4 regions of the Promicromonospora xylanilytica genome follow, and region 4 is predicted to be linked to each of the others. Evidence: riboswitches for the same ligand, from Rfam matches in the RefSeq annotation. Region 4 holds a riboswitch; each other region holds the start of a gene.
The links. A riboswitch is a leader RNA that binds a small molecule or an ion and turns the genes downstream of it on or off. The one in region 4 is predicted to bind thiamine pyrophosphate.
Positions count from the first base shown of each region.

Region 1: another riboswitch for thiamine pyrophosphate. It lies ahead of thiO (glycine oxidase ThiO); the one in region 4 lies ahead of thiD (bifunctional hydroxymethylpyrimidine kinase/phosphomethylpyrimidine kinase).
Region 2: another riboswitch for thiamine pyrophosphate. It lies ahead of thiC (phosphomethylpyrimidine synthase ThiC); the one in region 4 lies ahead of thiD (bifunctional hydroxymethylpyrimidine kinase/phosphomethylpyrimidine kinase).
Region 3: another riboswitch for thiamine pyrophosphate. It lies ahead of ACYVK7_RS03695 (thiamine ABC transporter substrate-binding protein); the one in region 4 lies ahead of thiD (bifunctional hydroxymethylpyrimidine kinase/phosphomethylpyrimidine kinase).

Region 1 covers NZ_BAAGRP010000007.1:292,802-298,596, reverse strand. The annotation lists gene ACYVK7_RS09140 (CARDB domain-containing protein) at 1-3,237, shown strand, start outside; gene thiE (thiamine phosphate synthase) at 3,673-4,323, opposite strand; TPP riboswitch at 4,402-4,504, shown strand; gene thiO (glycine oxidase ThiO) at 4,494-5,714, shown strand; gene thiS (sulfur carrier protein ThiS) at 5,731-5,795, shown strand, end outside.
Region 2 covers NZ_BAAGRP010000075.1:387,933-393,727, forward strand. The annotation lists gene ACYVK7_RS25900 (MFS transporter) at 1-20, opposite strand, end outside; gene ACYVK7_RS25905 (LacI family DNA-binding transcriptional regulator) at 127-1,248, shown strand; gene thiC (phosphomethylpyrimidine synthase ThiC) at 1,333-3,108, opposite strand; TPP riboswitch at 3,103-3,208, opposite strand; gene ACYVK7_RS25915 (C39 family peptidase) at 3,338-4,684, shown strand; gene ACYVK7_RS25920 (N-acetylmuramoyl-L-alanine amidase) at 4,790-5,795, opposite strand, start outside.
Region 3 covers NZ_BAAGRP010000003.1:17,964-23,758, forward strand. The annotation lists gene ACYVK7_RS03675 (carbamoyltransferase family protein) at 1-813, opposite strand, end outside; gene ACYVK7_RS03680 (FAD-dependent oxidoreductase) at 956-2,383, opposite strand; gene ACYVK7_RS03685 (PAS and ANTAR domain-containing protein) at 2,572-3,345, shown strand; gene ACYVK7_RS03690 (DUF4235 domain-containing protein) at 3,385-3,666, opposite strand; TPP riboswitch at 3,704-3,808, shown strand; gene ACYVK7_RS03695 (thiamine ABC transporter substrate-binding protein) at 3,803-4,888, shown strand; gene ACYVK7_RS03700 (ABC transporter permease) at 4,864-5,795, shown strand, end outside.
Region 4 covers NZ_BAAGRP010000074.1:47,837-53,631, forward strand. The annotation lists gene ACYVK7_RS23095 (RyR domain-containing protein) at 1-1,251, shown strand, start outside; gene dxr (1-deoxy-D-xylulose-5-phosphate reductoisomerase) at 1,264-2,433, shown strand; gene thiD (bifunctional hydroxymethylpyrimidine kinase/phosphomethylpyrimidine kinase) at 2,542-3,438, opposite strand; TPP riboswitch at 3,428-3,524, opposite strand; gene ACYVK7_RS23110 (TetR/AcrR family transcriptional regulator) at 3,532-4,113, opposite strand; gene ACYVK7_RS23115 (aldo/keto reductase) at 4,235-5,263, shown strand; gene ACYVK7_RS23120 (SDR family NAD(P)-dependent oxidoreductase) at 5,294-5,795, shown strand, end outside.

The DNA of each region.
Region 1 (5,795 bases), on a different contig from region 4:
AACGCGAACGACGGCAGCACGAGCTCGTACTGGGAGGGCGGCGGTGGCCAGTACCCCGCGCACCTCACGGTCGACCTCGGCGAGCCGGCCGACCTCGAGCGCGTCGTCGTCACGCTGCCGCCCGCGGACGTGTGGGCGGCGCGCACGCAGACCTTCAGCGTGCTCGGGCGGTCCGACGGCGAGACCGCGTTCCGCACCCTCGAGGCCTCGGCGGACCACGGCTTCGACCCCGCGAGCGGGAACAAGGTCGAGATCCCGGTCGACGGGCAGGCCGACGAGATCCGGCTCGCGTTCAGCGCGAACACCGGCGCCGGCAACGGACAGGTCTCCGAGCTGCAGGTGTGGGGCACGCCCACGGGTGGCGGCGACCCGACCGACCCGCCCACCGACCCGCCGTCCGACCCGACCGGCACGAACTACGCACAGGACCGGCCGGCCGCGGCGTCGTCGACGGAGTGGACGTACGTCGCCGCGAACGCGGTGGACGGGCAGACCGGGACGTACTGGGAGGGCGGTGGCGGGCAGTACCCGTCGACCCTCGACGTCTCGCTGGCCGCGCCCACGCAGCTGAGCAGCGTGCGCGTGCGGCTCAACCCGGACAGCGCGTGGGGCCCGCGCACCCAGACGTTCTCGGTCTGGGGGCGGTCCGGCAGTGATCCGTGGCGAGAGCTCGACGACTCCGCGGCGCACGAGTTCGCCCCCGCGAGCGGCAACCTCGTGGAGATCCCCGTCGCGGGCACCGTCACCGACGTGCGCCTGCGCTTCACGGGCAACACCGGCGCCGGCAACGGCCAGGTCGCCGAGCTCGAGGTGTACGGCGAGCCCGCCCCGAACCCGAACCTCACCGTCACCGCGGTGACGACGTCCCCCGCCGAGCCCACGGCGACCACCCCGGTGACCGTCACGGCCACGGTCGAGAACACGGGCGACCGGGCGTCGTCCGGCACCACGCTGGATGCGAGGCTCGGCGGCAGCGCCGTCGGCTCGGCGGACGTCGCGGCCCTGCAGCCCGGCGCCAGCGCCCAGGTGGACGTCGAGGCGGGCACCCGCCCCGCCGGCGAGTACACGGTGGGCGCGGTCGTCGACCCGGCGGACACGGTCGCCGAGCAGGACGAGACCGACAACGCGTTCAACGCGGAGACACCGCTCGTCGTGGGCGAGGCGCCGGGGCCGGACCTGGAGGTCGTCTCCGTGTCCTCCGACCCGGCCAACCCCGCCGTCGGCGTGGACGTCGCCTTCACGGTCACGGTCCGCAACCGCGGGAACGAGCAGGTCCCGGCGGGTTCGGTGACCCGCGTCGTGGCCGGCTCGACCACCCTGGGCGGTACGACGCCGGCGGTGCCGGCCGGCGAGACCGTCACCGTCACCCCGGACGGCACGTGGACCGCGGTGAACGGCGGCTCCACGGTGACGGCGACGGCCGACGCGACCGACGTCGTCGACGAGACGAACGAGGACAACAACACCGGCAAGCTCTCGGTGACCGTCGGGCGCGGCGCCGCCGTGCCGTACACCACCTACGAGGCCGAGGACGGCCGGTACACCGGCACGCTCCTGGAGGCCGACCCGCTGCGCACCTTCGGCCACACCAACTTCGCCACCGAGTCGTCGGGCCGCGAGTCCGTGCGGCTGAACAGCACCGGCCAGCACGTCGAGCTCACGTCCACGAACGAGACGAACTCGATAGTCGTGCGCAACTCGATCCCCGACGCGCCCGGAGGCGGTGGACAGGAGAAGACGATCAGCCTGTACGCCGACGGCGAGTTCGTGCAGAAGCTGACCCTCTCGTCGAGGCACTCCTGGCTGTACGGGACGACGGACTCGCCCGAAGGGCTGACCAACACCCCCGGCGGCGACGCCCGCCGGCTCTTCGACGAGTCGCACGCCCTGCTCGGCCGCTCGTTCCCCGCGGGCACCGTGTTCCGCCTCCAGCGCGACGCCGACGACGACGCGGAGTTCTACATCATCGACCTGGTCGAGCTCGAGCAGGTCGCCCCGCCCGCGGCCAAGCCCGCGCAGTGCACGTCCATCACCGAGTACGGCGCCGTGCCTGACGACGGCGTCGACGACTCGACAGCCATCCAGGCCGCCGTGACGGCGGACCAGGAGGGCGAGATCGACTGCGTCTGGATCCCCGCCGGTCAGTGGCGGCAGGAGCAGAAGATCCTCACCGACGACCCGCTGAACCGCGGCAACCACAACCAGGTCGGGATCAGCGACACCACGATCCGCGGCGCCGGCATGTGGCACTCCCAGCTCTACAGCCTGATCCAGCCCCAGGACGCCGACGGCATCAACCACCCGCACGAGGGCAACTTCGGGTTCGACATCGACGACAACGTCCAGATCTCCGACCTCGCGATCTTCGGTTCCGGACGCATCCGCGGCGGTGACGGCGACGCCGAGGGCGGTGTGGCGCTCAACGGGCGGTTCGGCCAGAACACGAAGATCAGCGACGTGTGGATCGAGCACGCCAACGTCGGGGTGTGGGTCGGGCGCGACTACTCGAACATCCCCGACTTGTGGGGCCCGGCCGACGGCCTGGAGCTCAGCGGCATGCGCATCCGCAACACCTACGCGGACGGCGTCAACTTCAGCAACGGCACCCGGAACTCCAGCGTGCTCAACTCCTCGCTGCGCAACACCGGCGACGACGCCCTCGCGGTCTGGGCCAACCCGTACGTCAAGGACCCGGCGGTCGACATCGGCCACGACAACACGTTCCGCAACAACACCGTCCAGCTCCCGTGGCGTGCCAACGGCATCGCGATCTACGGCGGCTACGACAACAGCATCGAGAACAACCTGATCTCCGACACGATGAACTACCCGGGCATCATGCTGGCCACCGACCACAGCCCGCTGCCGTTCTCCGGCACGACGCTCATCGCCAACAACGGCCTCTACCGCACCGGCGGGGCCTTCTGGAACGAGGACCAGGAGTTCGGTGCGATCACGCTGTTCCCCCAGACGCACGACATCGTCGGCGTCACCATCCGCGACACGGACATCATCGACTCCACCTACGACGGCATCCAGTTCAAGAACGGCGGCGGGAACATGCCCGACGTGCACATCACGAACGTACGGATCGACAAGTCCAACAACGGTTCCGGCATCCTCGCGATGGGCGGCGCTCGCGGCAACGCGATCCTGTCCGACGTGACCGTCACCAACTCCGGTGAGGGGGACATCGAGAAGGAGCCGGGTTCGACGTTCGTCTTCACCGGCGAGTAGGCGGAAGGCGGCCCCGCTGCCGAAACGGGGGCCGGTGCCGGCATCCGACGGGATGCCGGCACCGGCGGTGTTGAGCCGCAGGTTGTTGGGTTGCTGGTGGTGTCGAGCCGCAAGGTGCTGGTTGCCGGTCGTGCCGAGCCGCAAGTTGCTAGTCGTTGGTCGTGCCGAGCCGCAAGTCATGTGTCGATCAGAGCCCTGATCGACCATGATCATTCGGTTCGGCGTCGTGGTGGAAGCGGGGCTTGCGGTTCGACGTTCGTCAGGTCACTGGATGACCGTTAGCTCGCGGTTAGACGTCCGTCAGGCCACCGGACGACCGTTAACTTGCGGCTCGACACGGTCTCGCGCCGACCCCGCGCACGGCCGCGGCCGACCCCCACGCCGCCCCCACGCCGCCCCCACGCCGACCCCACGCCGACCCCCAGCCCCGCCCGCTCAGCTCCCCACGCGCTCCGTCACCCGGCGCCGCAGCTCGGCCGCGGCGGCGCGCGGGTCGGCCGCCCGGGTGATCGCGCGGACGACGACGACGCGCCGTGCCCCGGCGTCGAGCACCTGGTCGAGCCGGGCGGTGTCGATCCCGCCGATGGCGAACCAGGGCGTGGCCGGCTCCCGGCCGGCGACGTCACGCAGCAGGTCGAGGCCGACGGCGGCACGGCCGGGCTTGGTCGGCGTCGCCCACAGTGGTCCGACGCAGAAGTAGTCGACGCGCGCATCGGCCTCGGCGGCCAGCGCCTGGTCCAGGGAGTGGGTCGAGCGGCCGAGCACGGGACCGTCGCCGAGCAGGGCCCGCACCGCGTGCGGCGGGAGGTCGTCCTGCCCCATGTGCACGACCGGCGCACCGGTCAGTCCCGCGATGTCGGCCCGGTCGTTGACGGCCCAGAGGGCGCCGTGCTCGGCGGCCACCCGCGCGACGAGGGTGTGCAGCTCGACCTCGCGGGCGGCGTCCAGGGACTTGTCCCGGAGCTGGACGACGTCGACGCCGCCCTCCAGCGCCGCGTGCAGGAACGGTTCGAGGTCTTTCGTGTCCTCGCGGGCGTCCGTGCACAGGTAGAGGCGGGCGTCGGCGAGCCGGGTTCGGGGGTCCACGAGCGCGAGTCTAGGCAGACGCCGGACCCCGCCGGACGTCCCGTCCTTGTCCGGGCACCTCACGGGCGGGGATAAGGTTGTCGGGTGCACGGGAGCCCCGCTCGGGGCTGAGAGGGCGTGAGCGCCGACCGTCGAACCTGATCTGGGTCATGCCAGCGAAGGGAGAACATGTGAGCAGTCGTGCGTGCGACGTCCTCGTCATCGGCGGGGGGATCATCGGCCTGACCGCGGCCTGGCGGGCGCTGGAGGCCGGCGCGAGCGTCGTCGTGCTGGACCCGTCGCCCGGCGACGGCGCCACCCACGCCGCCGCGGGCATGCTCGCGCCCGTCATGGAGGCGGGCTTCGGGGAGGCCGGTCAGGCCCGGCTGGGCACCGCCTCGCTCGCCCTCTGGCCGGAGTTCTCCGCCGCGCTCGAGCGCGCCGCGGGGCTGCCACCGGGCGCCGTCGGGCTCGACACGACCGGCACGCTCGCCGTGGCGTACGACAGCGACGACCTGGTCGCGCTGCGCCGGATGCTCGCCCTGCACCGCGAGTGGGGCCTCGGCTCGGCCGAGATCACGCCCGACGAGGCGCGGCACCGCGAGCCCGCCCTCGGGCAGCGGCTCGCGGGCGCGGCGTGGGTACCCTGCGACCACCGGGTCGATCCCCGAGCGGTGCACGGGGCGCTGACCGCCGTCGTCGCGGCGCGCGGGACCGTCGTGCGCCGCGCCGCGGTCTCGCTGACCCGGGCGGACGGAGTGGCGGACGGCGCGGTGGTCGGCGCGGTCGACGAGGCCGGTGCCGGGTACGTGGCCGGGACGGTGGTCCTGGCCGCCGGTCACGCCAGCGGCACCCTGTTCGCGGGCGCGCCCACCCGGCCGGCCCCTGGGACGACGCTGCGCCTCGACGCCGCCGCCGACCGCGCACCGGCGGTGGTGGTGCGCGGCACCGTCCAGGGCCGCCCGATCTACGTGGTGCCCCGCGCGGCGCGCCCCGACGGGCTGCGCCGGCTGGTCGTCGGTGCGACGTCGGACGAGCGCGAGGACGACCACCTGACCCGCGCGGGCGACGTCTTCGCCCTGCTGCGTGACGCCCGCGCGCTGCTGCCCGGGCTCGACGACGCCGTGCTCCTGGAGGCCACCACCCGGTCCCGGCCCGCCAGCCCCGACAACGCGCCGCTGCTGGGCCGGGCGGCCGACGGGCTCTGCCTCGCCACCGGGCACCACCGCAACGGCATCCTGCTCACGCCGCTGACGGCCGTCGCCGTGGACCAGGCGCTGGGCGTGGCCCCGTCCAGCGCGCGGGCCGCGGACGCCGTCGAAGCCGCCAACCGGTACGCCGACCCGTACAGGTTCACCGAGACGTACAGGTCCGCCGACACGTACAGCACGACCCGAGGAAGCACAGCATGACCCGAGGAGGCACCGCATGACCACCGCCCCGTCCACGCCGCACCGCGAGAGCCCCGAGCCGCACACCGGCTCGGCCGGCAC
Region 2 (5,795 bases), on a different contig from region 4:
GCGGCGTGTGCAGTAGGCACTGGACTCCTTGGTGCGATTGAATCTCCCGACCGTAGGCCACAACCTGGGATCAGCCCAGCAGATTCCTCCCTGCACCGCCCGTGCCCGATCGAGAGAAGGACCGCGATGAGCCGCCAGACCGTACGACCGACCCTCGCGAAGGTCGCCGAGCTGGCAGGTGTCTCCGTCTCCACCGCATCGCTCGCGTTCTCCGGCGCGGGGCCCATCACGCCGGAGACGCGGGAGAAGGTGCTGGCCGCCGCCCGTGAGCTCGAGTACTCCGGCCCGAACCCCCTGGGCCGGCAGCTCAGGTCGGGTCGTTCAGGGATCGTCGGCGTCGTGATCGGCGACCAGCTGGGCCGGTCGTTCAGGGACCCTGTCTCCACCCAGGTGCTGCACGGCCTGGTCTCGGCGATCGGCGAGCAGGGCCTCGGCGTGCTGCTCGTCCCCGGGATGCCGCAGGGCGCCACGGCACAGTCCGTCGGGCTCGCTGCCGAGGCCGGGCTGCCGCCCGCCGTCGACCCGCTCGTCGAGGCCGCCGCCATGGACGTGGCCGTGCTCGTCTGGGGGACCCTCAAGGACGACCCCAACCTCGCCGCCCTGCAGCGGCGGGGCGTCCCGGTCGTGATCGGCGAGGGCCAGCACGTGCCCGGCGTGCCCGTCGTCGGCGTCGACGACCGGCAGGGTTCCGCCGAGGCGGTGCGGCACCTGGTCGAGCTGGGGCACACGCGCATCGCGGAGATCGCGCTGCCGTTCGGCAGGGACGAGCGGTCGGGGCTCGTCGACGCCGACCGGCTCGCCATCGTGGAGCGCACGCCCACCCGTAACCGCCTGGCCGGAGTGCGGGACGTCATCGAGCCGGTCATGTCGTGGGAGACGCCCGCCTCGCTCGTGGAACACGGACGCGACGCCGCCACCGAGATCCTGTCCGAGTGGGCGCCCGCCCGGGACCGCCCGACGGCGATCGTCGCCCACTCCGACCTGCTCGCCGCCGGCGCGGTGATCGCCGCTCGCGAGCTGGGCCTGCGCGTGCCCGAGGACGTGTCGGTCGCAGGGTTCGACGGGCTCGACCTGCCGTGGCTCTCTCCCGACCTGCTCACCAGCGTGCACCAGCCGCTCGTCGAGAAGGGTCGTGCGCTCGGCCTGGCCGTCATCGCGCTGCTCGCCGGTGAGGAGCCGGAGTCGGTGGTGCTCCCGGTCAGCCTGGTCGAGGGGACGACGACAGGCCCGGTCCCCCACTTGACCTGACCCGCCCCGCCCAACCCGTTGAGTGCTGGATCTTCGCCCCATCCGGGCGGTGGACGGGGCGAAGATCCAGCACTCAACGGAGGGTCAGGGGCGGAGGGTGGGGGTCGGGAGGTAGATGTCGCCGCCCGACTCGCGGAACTCCGCCGACTTCTGGGCCATGCCGTCCGCTACCGCCGCGTCCGCGAGCGCCGCCTGGGCCTGCACGCCGCCGAACTCGTCCCGGATGTCCTGCGAGATGCGCATCGAGCAGAACTTGGGCCCGCACATCGAGCAGAAGTGCGCGGTCTTCGCTGCCTCGGCCGGCAGGGTCTCGTCGTGGTACGCCTCGGCGAGCTCCGGGTCGAGCGAGAGATTGAACTGGTCGCGCCAGCGGAACTCGAAGCGGGCCTTGGACAGGGCGTCGTCCCGGTCGCGCGCGCCCTGGTGCCCTTTGGCGACGTCGGCGGCGTGCGCGGCGATCTTGTAGGTGACGACGCCGGTGCGCACGTCGTCGCGGTCCGGCAGGCCGAGGTGCTCCTTGGGCGTGACGTAGCAGAGCATCGCCGTGCCGTACCGGGCGATCTCGGTCGCGCCGATGGCGGAGGTGATGTGGTCGTAGCCGGGCGCGATGTCGGTCACGAGCGGGCCGAGCGTGTAGAAGGGGGCGCCTTCGCAGAGCTCCTGCTGTCGTTCCACGTTCTCGCGGACGAGGTGGAACGGGACGTGCCCCGGACCTTCGACCATGACCTGGACGTCGTGCTCCCAGGCTCGCTTGGTCAGCTCGGCGAGCGTGTCGAGCTCGGCGAACTGGGCCTCGTCGTTCGCGTCGGCGAGCGAGCCGGGCCGCAGCCCGTCGCCCAGGGAGAACGCGACGTCGTAGGCCGCGAAGATCTCGCAGAGCTCGTCGAAGTGGGTGTAGAGGAAGTTCTCCTGGTGGTGGGCGAGGCACCAGCCCGCGAGGATCGACCCGCCGCGGCTCACGATCCCCGTCACGCGGTCGGCCGTGAGCGGCACGTACCGCAGCAGCACGCCGGCGTGCACGGTCATGTAGTCGACGCCCTGCTCGCACTGTTCGATCACCGTGTCGCGGTAGACCTCCCAGGTGAGCGCGCTCGCGTCGCCGTTGACCTTCTCCAGCGCCTGGTAGATGGGCACGGTGCCGATGGGGACGGGCGAGTTGCGCAGCAGCCACTCGCGGGTGGTGTGGATGTCGTCGCCGGTGGACAGGTCCATGACGGTGTCGGCGCCCCACTTGGTGGCCCACTCGAGCTTTTCCACCTCCTCGGCGATCGAGCTGTGGACGGCCGAGTTGCCGATGTTCGCGTTGACCTTCACCAGGAACGCCTTGCCGATGATCATCGGCTCGGACTCCGGGTGGTTCACGTTGTTCGGGATGATCGCCCGGCCGGCGGCTACCTCGCTGCGCACCAGCTCGACGTCGCAGCCCTCGCGTACCGCGACGAACCGCATCTCCGGGGTGATCACGCCCTGGCGTGCGTAGTGCATCTGGGTGACGGTCCGCCCGGGGAGCGCGCGGCGCGGCCTGCGCCGTTCGCCCTGCCATTCCTGCGAGGCTGCGCCCCGGCGCACGGCGCCCCTGCCGTCGTCCGTCAGCGCCCGACGGCGGCCGTCGTACTCCTGCGTGTCTCCTCGCGCCACGACCCAGGGTTCTCGGGCCGGAGCGAGACCGCGCACCGGGTCGGAACCGGGCCCCTGGGTGCGGTAGACCCGCACCGGTTCGTTCGGGGTGCCGTCGGGCGAGGGGGCCAGTGCGATCTCGGTGACCGGCACACGCAGGCCGTCCTCTTCGTGCGGTGTGCTGTGCCCGCCGTCGTGCTCGTGCTCGTACGCGAGCGTGCGGGACTGGGTGTTCTCCATCATGAGACTCCTGCTTCCTACGCCGGTGTTAACCGGACAGGTTCAACGGTCCCGGGCCGTCCAGCCCGATCTCAGCCCCTGCGCGAGGCACCCGTGGGATCGCGATGACGTTAGCACCATGACGGCTGTCAGATCACCTGGGGGCAGAACCCTTCTGTCCCGGCCTCGGGTCTGGTAAAGAAGGTCAACGGCCCACTCCATCCCGTTGTGGGCCCGGGACATGGAGGCAGGCATGTCGATCCGAGAGAAGCTGCGGACGAGGGCGTTCGCGCTGGCAGCGACGGGAGCGCTCGTGGTGCAGGCAGGAATCGTGGCGAGTGCGGTGCCGGCGACGGGCGCGCCCGAGGCAGGCACGACGGCGTCGGACAACCAGATCACGCTGACCACCTGGGACGGGTACCACGAGCTGCGCGCGGGCGAGTCGGAGAACCTGCGGCCGGGCGCCAGGGGCGGGCTCGTGCTGCGGGGCGCCGGTGACACCGTCGAGTACACCGATCCGTTCGGCGACGGCACGCCGGTCAGCTACGAGACGGGCCGGTGGACCTCGCCGGTCGTCGAGACCGGGTACCCGGTCGACGAGTCGGTCAGCTCGTGGAACGCCGTCACGCCGACGGGCACCTGGGTGGAGATCGAGTTCCGCGGGCGCAAGGCCGACGGGACGTGGACCAAGTGGTTCGTGATGAGCCGCTGGGCGTCCGGCGACGAGTTCGCGCCCGCCGACGGCGAGGTCGGCGACATCCACCGCACCTCGGTGAACGGCCAGACCGACGACGACGCGTACCTCTTCACCGATACCTACGTGGCGAAGTCCGGCCACGAACCGGTCGCCTTCCAGACCCGGGCCACGCTGTACCGGCCGGAGGGCACGCGGGTCTCCCCGCGGCTGGACATGGTGACCACCATGACCAACGAGTACCTGCCCGACTCGCACTACCCGGGCACCACCGAGTTCACGCTCGGCCGCGCGGTCGAGCTCGACGTGCCGCGGTACAGCCAGAACATCCACCGCGGCGAGTACCCCGAGTTCGGGGGCGGCGGTCAGGTGTGGTGCTCGCCGACGTCGTCCACGATGGTGCTGTACTCCTACGGCCGGGAGGTCCCGCCGGAGGAGCTGGAGGGGATCGAGGCGCCGAACGGTGACCCGCAGGTCGACTACGCCGCCATGCACACGTGGGACTACGCGTACGAGGGCGCGGGCAACTGGCCGTTCAACGCCGCGTACGCGAGCACGTTCGGCCTGGACTCGTTCGTGACCCGGCTGCGCTCCCTCGCGGAGGCCGAGCGGTTCATCGAGGCCGGCATCCCGCTCATCCTCTCGATCAACTTCGAGGAGGAGGAGATGCCGGAGGCCGGCTACGGCACGAACGGGCACATCGTCACGCTGATCGGGTTCACCGCGGAGGGCGACCCGATCATCAACGACCCGAACAAGGCCAGCAACGAGGCGGTGCGCTCGGTGTACACGCGGGAGAACTTCGAGCGCGTGTGGCAGACGTCGACCGACGGCATCACGTACGTCTACCACCCGCACGACGTGAAGCTCCCCCGCAACGTCCCGGGGGTCACGCCCAACTGGTAGCCGCCCCTCGCCGAGGTAGTCGGTTGGCGAGGTAGTCATCCAGCGCCTGCTGGATGACTACCTCGCTGGATGACTACCTCGCCAACCGACTACCTCGCCAAATGACTACTTCGGCGAGATGGGCTTCGGTGGGGACGTGTACGTCGCCGGCGTGTGGCCCGGGGCCGACGCCGTGACCTCGACCGTGAGCTCGGCACCCCGGTCGTGGCCCGTCACCAGGTACCGGGGGCCGGTCGCCCGGTGCACCGGCTCGCCGTCGCGCAGCCACTGGTAGGTGACGGAGACGTCCTCCGGGAGGTACGTGCCGGCGTCGGCCGTCAGCACCTTCCCCGGCTTGGCCCGGCCCTCGATGGTCGGCCCGGTCACATCCGCGACCACCGGGTCGTGCAGCTCGACGTCGGCCGCCTTGACGAACACGTGCCGGTGGGCCAGCCACAGCTGGTAGTACACGTCGTCGCCCCGCACCACCGTGCGGTCGCCCGGCCCGGAACCGTCGAAGGTGGCGGCCCGGTAGTAGTCGGAGGGCACGTGGTCGTCGGCCACCGCGTAGGTCTGCTCCACGCCGACCCGGTACTCGATCGGCGTGACCTCCTGCACCGGTACGCCCGGGTGTTCCTCGTACGCGTCCACCTCCGGGTACGCGCGGCCGAACACCGGCGCCGGGGCGTCACCGGCGACGGTGACGGTCTTCGCCGTGGCGGGCACCACCACCGGCCGGTCGGCCGGGTTGTGCAGCCACGCCAGCGACCCGGCCCACCACACGCCCAGCCAGTCGCCCTCGACCCGGTCGACGACGAGCTTGTGCCCGGACTGCACGCGCGCGCTGATGTCGCTCGCGTAGGTGCTGCCGTCGGACCCGTCCGGCTTCCAGCCCGGGTCCTTCGCCAGCGGCGCGTCGTCCGACGGCGCCTGGTGCAGGTATCGGAAGTTGGTCCCCGCCCCCTCGACGCAGTCGCCCGAACCAGGAGACGCCGCCTCGCAGCCCGTCACCAGGTTCGGGTTCTCGGCATATCCGGTGCGCACCTCGACGACGTCACCCGGCTCGACGTTCGTCGTCGCCTCCAGGTCACCGCCGACCGGTGCGCCGAGCAGCTCGAAGTAGTGGTCCCAG
Region 3 (5,795 bases), on a different contig from region 4:
CAGCTCCACGAGGAGCTCCTCCAGGCGCACCTGGACGGAGGCCGCGAGGTCGGCCTGGTCGGGCGGCAGGCCGCCCGAACCGGTCGGCTCCCGCAGCGTGCCGGGCGTCGCCGGCTGCGTCCAGCGCGACCAGTCGGGGGCCTCGGCCACGAACCCGCCGTCCGGCGTGGTACGCAGCAGCTCCCGCAGCTCGGGCAGGAACCGTGGGCGGCCGTACGACGCGAGCGCCATCACCTTGTACTCGTCGCTGGACCGCAGAAAGCCGAGGTGCTCGGTGAGGGACTCGTAGACAAGACCGAGGGAGTGCGGCAGCTCCTGGCTCGCCAGCACCTCCAGCCGGCCGTCGGTGTACCGGCCCGCGAGGTAGGAGGAGCGCTCGCCGCGGCCGTCGAGCGACATGACGCTGCACGTGCGGTACGGGGAGGCGAGCGCGGCCGACGCGGCGTGGGCGACCTCGTGGGGCACGAAGCGCACGGTGGCCGGGTCGAGCCCGGGGAGCGCCGTGGCGATGAACTGGGGCGCCCGTTCGGCGTACTGGCGCCGGAGCCAGTCCCACGGGTCGGGCAGCCCCATCTCGTCGGCCGGCTTGGCGAGCGCCGGGTCGAACGAGTACGCGACCGCGTCCAGGTCGTTCGGTGCCAGCCCTGCGGTGTCGAGGCACCAGCGCATCGACTGTTCCGGTAGCTCCCAGGCCGCGAACGGGACGGGCCGCTTGCCGTGCTTGCGCCGGCTGAACCGTTCCTCCTCGGCCGCGGCGAGCACGTGGCCGTCCACGACGAGTGCTGCCGACGGATCGTGAAAGAGGGCGTTCACGCCGAGAACTCGCACAGTGACCTCCACGGATGGTCGTCACCGGGCTTCTTCCGGTTCCTCTACGTTCGCTGCCCCCCGGAGCACTCGCATCTCGAACCGTCGCCCCGCGTGACATTCGCCGTCGGAGGTATGTTCCTGCAGGTCAGCGCCGTGCGAGGTCCTCCGTCGCCGGTCCTTCGAGCAGGGTCCCGTCCGCGGCGAAGCGGGATCCGTGCACGGGGCAGTCCCACGACTGCTCCTGGTCGTTCCACCGCACGACGCCGCCGAGGTGCGGGCAGGTCCTGGACACGTGCACGGTGCCCGGCCGTCCGCCCGAGGGGCGGGTGGTGGCACAGGCCCAGCCGGCGGTCTGCTCGCCGAAGGTGGCAGCGGTGCGGGTCGTCGGCCGGGGCGGCCGGGCCAGCGGTTCGAGCGTCGGGCCCCACTCGACGGGTTCGCCGAGGAGCCGGCCGGCGAGCGCCAGCCCGGCGGCGGCGGCGTTGGTGAGGCCCCACTTGGCGTACCCCGTCGCGACGAGCACGCGGTCGTCGCCGGGCAGCACGGGACCGACGAGCGGCAGGCCGGTGTCGCTGCTGTAGTCCTGGGCCGCCCACGCGTGCCGAGGGGCACCGACCGGGAGGTGGGCGCGGGTCCACTCGTCGAGTGCGGCCAGCCGCCGGTCGGGTCGGGCTTCCCTGCCGACGGTGTAACCCTCGCCGCCGACCATGAGCAGGCCGTCGGCCAGGCGCAGGGAGCGCACGGGCGACCCCGCCGTGATGGACATGGTGTCGGCGAAGCCGGGCGGCAGCGCTCCGGGGTCCGCGACGTCCCAGGTGGTGAGCAGGCTCCGGCCGGCCTCCAGCCGGAGGAACAGGCCGCCCAGGCGGCCGGGCGGGACTCCGGTGGCGAGCACCACGCGGTCGGCCAGCACGGTGCCACGGTTGGTGCGCAGCGCGACGCCCGAACGGAGCCTGCGCACCTGCCGGACCCGGACGCCGTCGTGCACCGGTACCCCACGGGACCGCAGGCGGGCGCTGAGTGCCGAGAGCATGCGCAGCGGGTCGACCTGGCCCTGGCCGGGCAGCCGCACCGCACCGTAGGTCTTCGTGGGGTAGGGCGGGTCTTCCTCCCACTGCGCGCCGGCGACCCCCTGGCGGGCACAGGTCGCGAGCACGGCGTCGACGTCGGCCACCTGCTCCGGCGCGGTGGCCACGGTCAGGTCGTCGCGGTTGTCGACGGGCACGTGGAGGTCCTCGAGGGTGCGGCGCAGCCACCCCAGGCCCGCGAAGCCGGCCGCGAGGTAGTCCCGTACGACCTCGTCGCCGTACCGCGCGACGCGCGCGAGCCGGGTGCCCTGCAGCACCGAGAGCTTGCCGGTCGAGCGGGCGGTGGTGGTGGACCTGGCGGTGCCGGCGTGGAGCACCACGACGTCCGCTCCGCCGTCGGCGAGCAGCTGGGCCGTCACGACGCCCGTGAGGCCGGCACCGACCACCACGACGTCGGCGCGCAGCGGGCCGGGGGCCAGGAGGTTCGGCGCGTCCTCGACCGCGGGGCCCGGTGCCGCCGTCACGTCATGGGGAGTCTCGCTCACGGTGCACCTCCGGTGCCGGTGGTCGGTCGCTGCGGGCGACTTCAGGCTGGCACGAGGCCTGGGCACTCGCAGCGCGCCAGGGACGGCGGGAGGCTCGCCCGGGCTGTCGAAGACGGTGAACCGCTCTACAATCGATGGCGCGGAGTCATGAAGCGGCTCCCGGTCCACACCGGATCTGGGAGGTTGAGATGGCCTCATTCCCACAGCCAGCACTCAGTGTTGTGGACGGCGCCGGAGGAGATGCCGCGACACCGTCCCCGAGCTTCTCGGCGGGCGATCTGGCACACGCCCTGGGCCTCGGTACCAATCTGCTGGTCGGCCGGTTTCGCGTCGACCTCACGTCAGGCGGCTGGTGGTGGTCCGACGAGATCTACACCATGCACGGGTGGAAGCGGCACGAGGTGGAACCATGCCTCGAGGCGCTGCGCTCGAGAAAGCATCCTGACGACCGGAGCCGGATCGTCCGCGCCGCCGCCGAGGCGCTGCGGCTCGGCCGGCCGTTCGCGTGCTCGCACCGGATCGTCGACCGCAAGGGCCGTACGCGTTCGGTGGTCGTCATCGGTCAGGGCGTGCGGGGTGGCCCGGACCGGTCACCGGAGCTGGTCGGATACGTCGTCGACGCCACGCCGGTCCAGAAGGAGGTGCTGACCCGGCGGTCGGAGGGCGTGGTGACACGGGCCTTCGTCAGCCAGGCCGTGATCGAGCAGGCCAAGGGAGTGATCATGGCGGTTCGCGGAGTCGACGAGGAGACGGCCGGTCACCTGCTGCTCGACGTCGCGAGCAGGGTGAGCATCCCGCTGCGGCTGGCGGCGGACCAGGTCATGACCAGGCTGCGCACCGAGGGTCAGACCGGCATCACGCAGGCGGCGCTGACCCGCGCGCTCGACGGCGTGGAGCCGGTGGGCAGGCCGCGCGGGCACGACCCGCTGCTCACCCGGCGGCCACGCACGGCGGCGCGCTGAGCGCTGCCACCGGCAGGACCGGCCTCGGGGCTGGACCGGCTAGTGCGCCGAGCGGCGGGCGGCGATCCGCAGGGCGGCCTTCGACGCCCCCTTCGCCGCCAGGCGCTTGGCGAACACCGCTGTTCCCGCGGCGACCGCCGCGAACACGGTGGCCTGCACCAGGTCCAGCTCCGGGTCGTCCGGCTTGTTGGGCGCGTCGTTGCCCGTCACGCCCTTCCAGATCATGCTGACCGCCTTCTGCGCGGCCCAGCCGGCCGCGAGCGTCAGGGCGAGCGTGCCGACCTTCTCGGCGAGTGTCTGTTCCGTCTCAATCTGGGCCACCTTCACACCGTAGCGCCCGAAGGGCCAGTAGGCTGCCTGGAAACGACAGGGGAGCGCCCGACAGCGCTGAGAGTGCGGACCACCGCAGACCCTTGAACCTGATCCGGGTCACACCGGCGGAGGAAGTCGAGGCATGATGTTGCGTCTTTCCGGTGCCCACGGGGGCACCGTCCACGCTGGACCGATCGCCGGAGCGCTCTCGGTGGCGTTCCTGCTCACCGGTTGCGGCGGCTCCGGGCCCGGCAGCTCCGAGACCGGCGCGGGCGACCCGTCGGCGTCCGGCACCGTGACTCTCGTGACCCACGACTCCTGGGCCCTCGACGAGCAGCTCGTCGAGCGGTTCGAGGAGGAGTCGGGGATGACCCTCGAGGTCAGCGCGGCGGGCGACGCCGGGACGCTGGTGAACCAGCTCGTGCTCACCAAGGACGCCCCGCTGGGCGACGCCGTGTTCGGCATCGACAACTCGTTCGCCTCCCGCGCGCTGGAGCAGGGCGTCGTCGCGGAGTACGCGCCTCCGGGCCTCCCGGACGGCGCCGAGCAGCTCGGTGGAGCACTCACGCCGGTCGACCAGGGCGACGTCTGCGTGAACGTCGACGAGGCCTGGTTCGAGAAGTCCGGCCTCGAGGTGCCGAGGACGCTGGACGATCTGGCCGACCCCGCGTACCGGGACCTGCTCGTGGTGACCAACCCGGCGACGTCGTCCCCGGGGCTCGCGTTCCTGCTGGCGACGATCGGCGCGTTCGGCGAGGACGGGTTCGAGGACTACTGGGCATCGCTCGCGGACAACGGCGTCAAGGTCGCCGACTCGTGGGAGGACGCGTACTACGTGGACTTCTCGGGTGCCGGCGAGGGCGGAGAACGCCCCCTCGCGCTGTCGTACGCGACGTCGCCGGCGTTCACCGTGAGCGAGGACGGGTCTCGGTCGACCACGAGCGCCCTGCTCGAGACCTGCTTCCGCCAGGTCGAGTACGCGGGCGTGCTCGCCGGCTCCGACAACCCCGAGGGTGCGCAGGAGCTGGTCGACTTCCTGCTGACCGAGGACGTCCAGGCCGCGCTGCCCGAGTCGATGTACATGTACCCGGCGGACCCCTCGGTGCAGCTGCCCGCCGACTGGCAGAAGTTCGCACCCCAGGCCGAGAAGCCGTACGAGGTGGAGCCCACCGAGGTGAGCGAGCACCGCGACGAGTGGATCGAGCGGTGGACCGAGACAGTGCTCGGCTGAGCCGGCGGGGAACCGCGCCGCTGCTGTGGGCGGCAGCGGTCGCCGTCCCGCTCGGATTCCTCGCGATCTTCTTCGCCTGGCCCGTGGCCGCGCTCGTGGTCCGCGGCTTCGTGCCCGAAGGCGCGGTCGACCTCAGCGGCTTCACCGAGGTGCTCCAGCGCCCGCGCACCTGGCGGCTCGTCGGGTTCACGCTGACCCAGGCCGTGCTCGGCACCGCCTTCTCCGTGCTGCTCGGCCTGCCGCTCGCCTACCTGCTCTACCGGCGCTCGTTCCCCGGCCGCAGCCTGGTGCGCGGGCTCGTCACCGTGCCGTTCGTGCTGCCGGCCGTCGTGGTCGGCGTCGCGTTCCGCACCCTGTTCGCGCCCGGCGGCGCCCTCGGGTTCCTCGGGCTGGAGGAATCCCTGGCGGGGATCGTCATCGCCCTCGTCTTCTTCAACGTGTCGGTGGTGGTGCGCACCGTCGGCGGGCTGTGGGAGCGACTCGACCCCCGGACCGAGCAGGCCGCCGCGTCGCTCGGGGCCGGACCCGCACGGGTGTTCCGGACGGTGACGCTGCCGTCGCTGGCGCCCGCCGTCGCGTCGGCGGCCTCCGTCGTGTTCCTGTTCTGCGCCACGGCGTTCGGCGTGGTCTTGGTGCTCGGCGGCGCGCGCTACGGGACCATCGAGACCGAGATCTGGACCCGAACCACCCAGTTCCTGGACCTGCGGTCCGCCTCGGTGCTCTCGATCATGCAGCTCGTGGTCATCACCGCGGCCCTCGCCGTCTCCGCCCGGGCGCGCCGCCGACGTGAGGCGGCACTGCGGCTCGTCTCCTCGCGCGGTGCGGCCCGGCCCCTGTCGTGGCGGTCGCCGCAGGACGTCGCGACGGCACTGGTGGGCGCCGCGATCGTCGCAGGGCTCATCGTGCT
Region 4 (5,795 bases):
CTCACCGTCGCGGTGGCCAATCGTGCGGAACGGGCCCCCGACGTGCCCGGACTGCGGCTGAACGCGCACGTCAGCGATCCCGAGCTCGCGCTCGCCCTCCAGGCCCGCCACCTGAGCCACCCCCAGCCCGGGGTGGACTTCTTCACGCTGGGCGAGCTGGTCGCCCGCTCCCTGGCCCGGCGCGACCAGACGGCCGCCCGCGGCGACGCCCCACATATCTCGGTGGTCGGGCACGGGACGTTCGGCCGTGCGCTCGTCGTCGCCTTCGCCCGCCTGCGGAGCGTCGAGATCGCGTCCGGCGGAGAGCCGCTCACCGTGACCCTGGTCGGGCCCGGCGCGCAGGATGCCGCCCGCACCCTGCGGACCCGCTGGCCCAGCGTGCGCTCGGCGTGCCGGCTCGTCCCGGTGGAGACGTTCGCCGAGGTGCGCGCCCTCGGCACGCCCCAGCGCGTCTACGTGTGCCACGACGACGACGGCGATGCGCTCCGCAACGCCCTCCGCGACAGCGACCTCTGGCGGGCCGGCGAGGGCGCGGTGGTGCTCCGGCTCAACCGGCTCGCGGGGCTGGGCGGGCTGTTCGGCACCCACGACGGCGCGATCCTCGACGACCTCGGCGGGCGGCTCGACGTCGTCGAACCGGGCTCGCTGCTGCGCAAGGCGACCGCGCCCGGCGCGCTGGTGCACGACGACGTCTACGACCTGATGGCCGTCTCCGCGCACCTGACCTACCTGCGCAACCAGCGGGCGCGCGGCGTGGCCTGGGAGAGCAGCCCCGCCATGGTCTCCTGGGCCGACCTGTCCGACGACCTGCGCGCCGCGAACCGCGCCCAGGTGCGCGCCATCCCGGACCGGCTGCGCCAGATGGGCTGCACCGTCGCGCCCGCCGGCGACACCGAGCACGGCCGCATCCCCGAACCCATGGTGGACGCGCGGGCTGTTGACGAGCACGACCGCTGGATGGCGGACAAGCTCGCCGACGGCTGGTCCTACGCTCCCGAGCGCGACGACGCCCGCCGCCTGCACCCGGACCTGCGTCCCTGGGCCGACCTGTCGGAGGCGGACCGCGAGAAGGACCGGGCGGCGATCCGCGCGATCCCGGTGATCCTCGCGGACTTCGGCCTGCACGTGGTCCCGCTCGCCGAGGACGCCGGCTTCGAGGCCGCCGACGCCCCCGTGCCCGACCCGCGCGGAGTGGTCCGCGGCTGGCGGATGTTCGGCAGGGGCCGTGCCGAGCAGCCGGGCGAGGGCTGACAGGATGTGCCCATGCGAAGCGTCACCCTCCTCGGCTCAACGGGTTCCATCGGCACACAGGCCATCGACGTCATCGGGCGCAACCCCGACCGGTTCCGGGTGGACGCATTGTCCGCGGGGGGCTCGGACCTGCCGGCGCTCGCCCGCCAGGCCGCGGACCTCGGCGTCCGCGCCGTCGCCGTGGCCGACGCCGCCGCACGCCCCGCACTGACCACCCTGCTCGGCGAGGCGGGGGCCGACGGCGTCGAGGTGCTCGCCGGACCCGACGCCGCGACCGAGCTCGCCGGCCGGGGGAGCGACGTGGTGCTCAACGGCATCACCGGGTCGGTCGGCCTGCGACCCACTCTCGCCGCGCTCGCCGCCGGCTCGACGCTGGCGCTCGCGAACAAGGAGTCGCTCGTGGTCGGTGGCGCGCTGGTCAAGGCGGCCGTGCGGCACGAGGGGCAGATCGTGCCGGTCGACTCGGAGCACTCCGCCATCGCGCAGTCGCTGCGCTCGGGCGCGCCGTCGGAGGTGCGCAGGCTGGTCGTGACGGCCAGCGGCGGGCCGTTTCGTGGCATGTCGCGGGCGGAGCTGCGCGACGTCACGCCCGCACAGGCTCTGCGGCACCCCAACTTCGCCATGGGGCGTGTGGTCACCACCAACTCGGCGACCCTGGTGAACAAGGGCCTCGAGGTGATCGAGGCGCACCTGCTCTTCGACCTGCCGTTCAGCGCCATCGACGTCGTGGTGCACCCGCAGCAGATGATCCACTCGATGGTCGAGTTCGCCGACGGCTCCACCATCGCGCAGGCCGGCCCGCCGCGGATGCTCGTGCCCATCGCGCTCGGCCTGTCCTGGCCCGACCGCCTGCCGGACGTCGACGTGGCGATCGACTGGACGAAGGCCGCCACGTGGGAGTTCCTGCCCCTGGACGACGACGCCTTCCCCGCCGTCCGCCTGGCCCGCCAGGTGGGCGAGGCCGCCGGCACCCACCCGGCCGTCTACAACGCCGCGAACGAGGTGTGCGTGGACGCGTTCCACGACGGCGCCATCGGGTTCCTCGACATCGTCGACACGGTGGCTGCCGTCGTGGAGCAGCACGCGACGACGGCCGCGGGCGACGCGGGCTCGGTCGAGGGCGTCCTGGAGGCGGACGCGTGGGCGCGCCGGCGCGCGGGGGAGATCCTCACGTCGGCCTGACGCGGCCGTCCTGCCACGCCATCTTCCGCAGGCCACGCCATCTTCTGCGTCCGAGGCGGTCAGCCGCGGATCATGGCGTGGCCCGCAGATCATGGCGTGCGCGGCCGGTCAGGCGCTCCGGTCCGCGAAGCCGTGGTCGACCGGGCCGTGCCCGCTCCACGGTCCGGGCGCCGTGCCGGTGCCGCCGATCACCAGGTCGTCCGCCGCCCGCAGCGCACCGGTCAGGTAGTCCTTGGCGGCGCGCACCGCCGGTTCCCAGCCGTCGTGCCGCGGGCGCAGCACGGCGCACGCCGAGCTGAGCGTGCAGCCCGTGCCGTGCGTGTTCCGGGTGGGCACCCGCGGGGCCGTCAGCGCGACCACGTCCGGCCCGGGACCGGCGAGCTGGTCCACCGACTCGGCCGAGACGAGGTGCCCGCCCTTGACCAGGGCGTACCGCGGCCCGAGCTTCAGCAGCGTGCGGGCCTGGTCGGCGGCCTCCACGGCGTCCCGCGCCTTCTCGACGCCGAGCAGCACGGCGGCCTCGGGCAGGTTCGGCGTGACGAGGTCGGCCAGGGGGAGCAGCTCGTCGCGCAGCACCGCCTCGGCGTCGGGTTCGAGCAGCCGGTGGCCCGAGGTCGAGACCATCACCGGGTCGAGCACCACGTACGGCGCGGGGCCGGCGGACCGCAGCGCGCGCAGGGTCGCCGCGATCGCCCGGCCGACGGCGGCGTCCGACGTCATGCCGATCTTCACCGCGTCCACCGCCACGTCGGCGAACAGCGTCTCGAGCTGCGCCGTGACCATGTCGCCGGGTACGGGCAGCACCCGGGTCACACCGGTCGTGGACTGTGCCGTCAGGCCCGTGAGCACCGCGCAGCCGTAGCCACCCAGGGCCGCGAAGGTCTTCAGGTCGGCCTGGACGCCGGCTCCGCCCGAGGGGTCGGAACCGGCGATCGTCAGCGCCACGACGGGGTGGCCGGGCGCACGGGTGCGCACGACGGAGGGCAGGGCAGGATCGGGACCCATGAGGCGTTCCTTCGCTAGAATTACCTAGAGCAGGTTCACGGGTGCATCTCAGCCGGGCTCTCGCCCTGGCGCCCCGCGCCATGTCGGTCCACCTTAGACCGGTCGTGCCCCGTGCTGAAGTCCGTCGACCAGCAGGTCGAGCATGCGGCGGCCGTGGTCCGGCCCCTCGTCCGCCATGGGCAGGGACAGCTTCGAGACGGCGTACAGCAGGTCCTTGGGGCTGGCCACGGCGCGCACGGCGCCCGCTTCGACCGCGGCGTCGAGCAGCGAGCCGAGCGCGGGGCCCAGCCGCCCGAGGAAGTAGGCGGGCAGGGCGTCGAAGGCGCTGTCGCCCGAGTGGAGGGCCGAGGCGAGCCCGCGCTTCGTGGCCAGGAACTCCGTGTACCGGTGGAGCCACCGCTCGAGCGCCTCGACCGGCGCGTACTGCTCGGCGAGGACGGGGGCGGCGTCGGCGCAGGCGTCGACCTCGTGCTGGAACACGGCCTTGACCAGGTCGGAGCGCTTGGGGAAGTGCCGGTACAGCGTGCCGACGCCGACGCCGGCCAGGTCGGCGATCTCCTTCGCCGGCGCATCGACGCCCGACGTGCCGAAGACGGCCTTTGCTGCGTCGAGCAGGGCGTCGACGTTGCGTTGCGCGTCGGCGCGCAGTGCGCGCGGCGCTGTGTTCTGGGTCACTTCGCTCCCATCCCTTGCTATCCGGAATGCCTTTCCATATAGTTCTGGAAGAGCGTTCCACTTAGTTCCGAGACTACGGCATCGACGGTGCGCTCACCAGACCATGACCCCAGGAGGACGCATGCAGTACCGCAACCTCGGGCGGACCGGCATCAAGGTCAGCCCCTACGCACTCGGCGCGATGATGTTCGGCGCGGTCGGGAACGCCGACCACGACGACTCCGTCAAGATCATCCACCGGGCCCTCGACGCCGGGATCAACTTCATCGACACGGCCGACGCGTACTCGCACGGCGAGTCCGAGGAGATCGTGGGCAAGGCGCTCAAGGGCCGCCGCGACGACGTGGTGCTCGCCACCAAGGTGCACCTGCCGATGAGCGACGACCCCAACCACCGCGGCAACTCCCGCCGCTGGATCATCGCCGAGGTCGAGAACTCCCTGCGGCGGCTCGGCACCGACCACATCGACCTCTACCAGATCCACCGCCCGGACCCCGAGACGGACGTCGAGGACACGCTGGCGGCGCTGACGTACCTGATCAACTCGGGCAAGGTGCGTGCCATCGGATCGTCGTCCATGCCCGCCGCCGACATCGTCGAGGCGCAGTGGGTCGCCGAGCGGCGCGGGCTGGAGCGCTTCCGGTCCGAGCAGCCGCCGTACTCCATCCTCAACCGGGGGATCGAGCGCGACGTGCTCCCGGTCGCCCAGCAGCACGGCATGGGCACCCTCGTCTGGAGCCCGCTGGCCGGCGGCCTGCTCACCGGCCGGTACCGCAAGGGGCAGGCCAACGACACGCACCGCGCCCGGTACGGGTTCGAGCACCTGCGTGACGAGCATCGCCTCGACGTCGTCGAGCAGCTCGTCCCCGTCGCCCAGGACGCGGGGGTGCCCCTGAACCACCTCGCCATGGCGTTCGCCATCGCCCACCCGGGCGTGACGTCCGCGATCATCGGCCCCCGCACCATGGAACACCTCGACAGTGCGCTCGCGGGCGTCGACGTGGCCCTGACCGACGAGATCCTCGACCGGATCGACGAGATCGTCCCGCCGGGCACCGACGTCGGCCGCCTCGACATGGCCTACGACCCGCCCGCCATCCAGCAGGCCCCGCTGCGCCGTCGGCCCGCCGACCAGCGTGCCGCGGCCTGACCAGCACGCCATCGCACGGGAGGAACTTTCATGACACACGAGCAACGGCCCATCGGAACCGGGTTCACGGCGGCCTCGACGGTCGAGGACGTGCTGGCCGGCATCGATCTGACCGGCAAGAACGTGATCGTCACCGGCGGTCACTCAGGACTGGGCCTGGTAGCGACCCGGGCGCTGAGCGGCGTCGGCGCCTCGGTCGTCGTCGGCTCGCGCGACACGGAGCGTGCCGCGGCGGCGGTAGCGGGCATCGAGCGGGTGGAGGTCAGCCGGCTCGACCTCCTGGACCCGGGGTCGATCGACGCGTTCGTCGCGCGCTACCTCGCCTCGGGGCGCCCGCTGCACATCCTGATCAACAACGCCGGCTATCCGGCCCCGGCCGAGATCGTGCGGGACGCCCGCGGCTACGAGGCGCAGTTCGCGACCAACCACCTGGGCCACTTCCAGCTCACCCTCGGCCTGCGCCCCGCGCTGCGTGCCGCGGGTGGCGCACGGGTGGTCAACACGACGTCCGGGGCTCAGCGGATGTCCGACA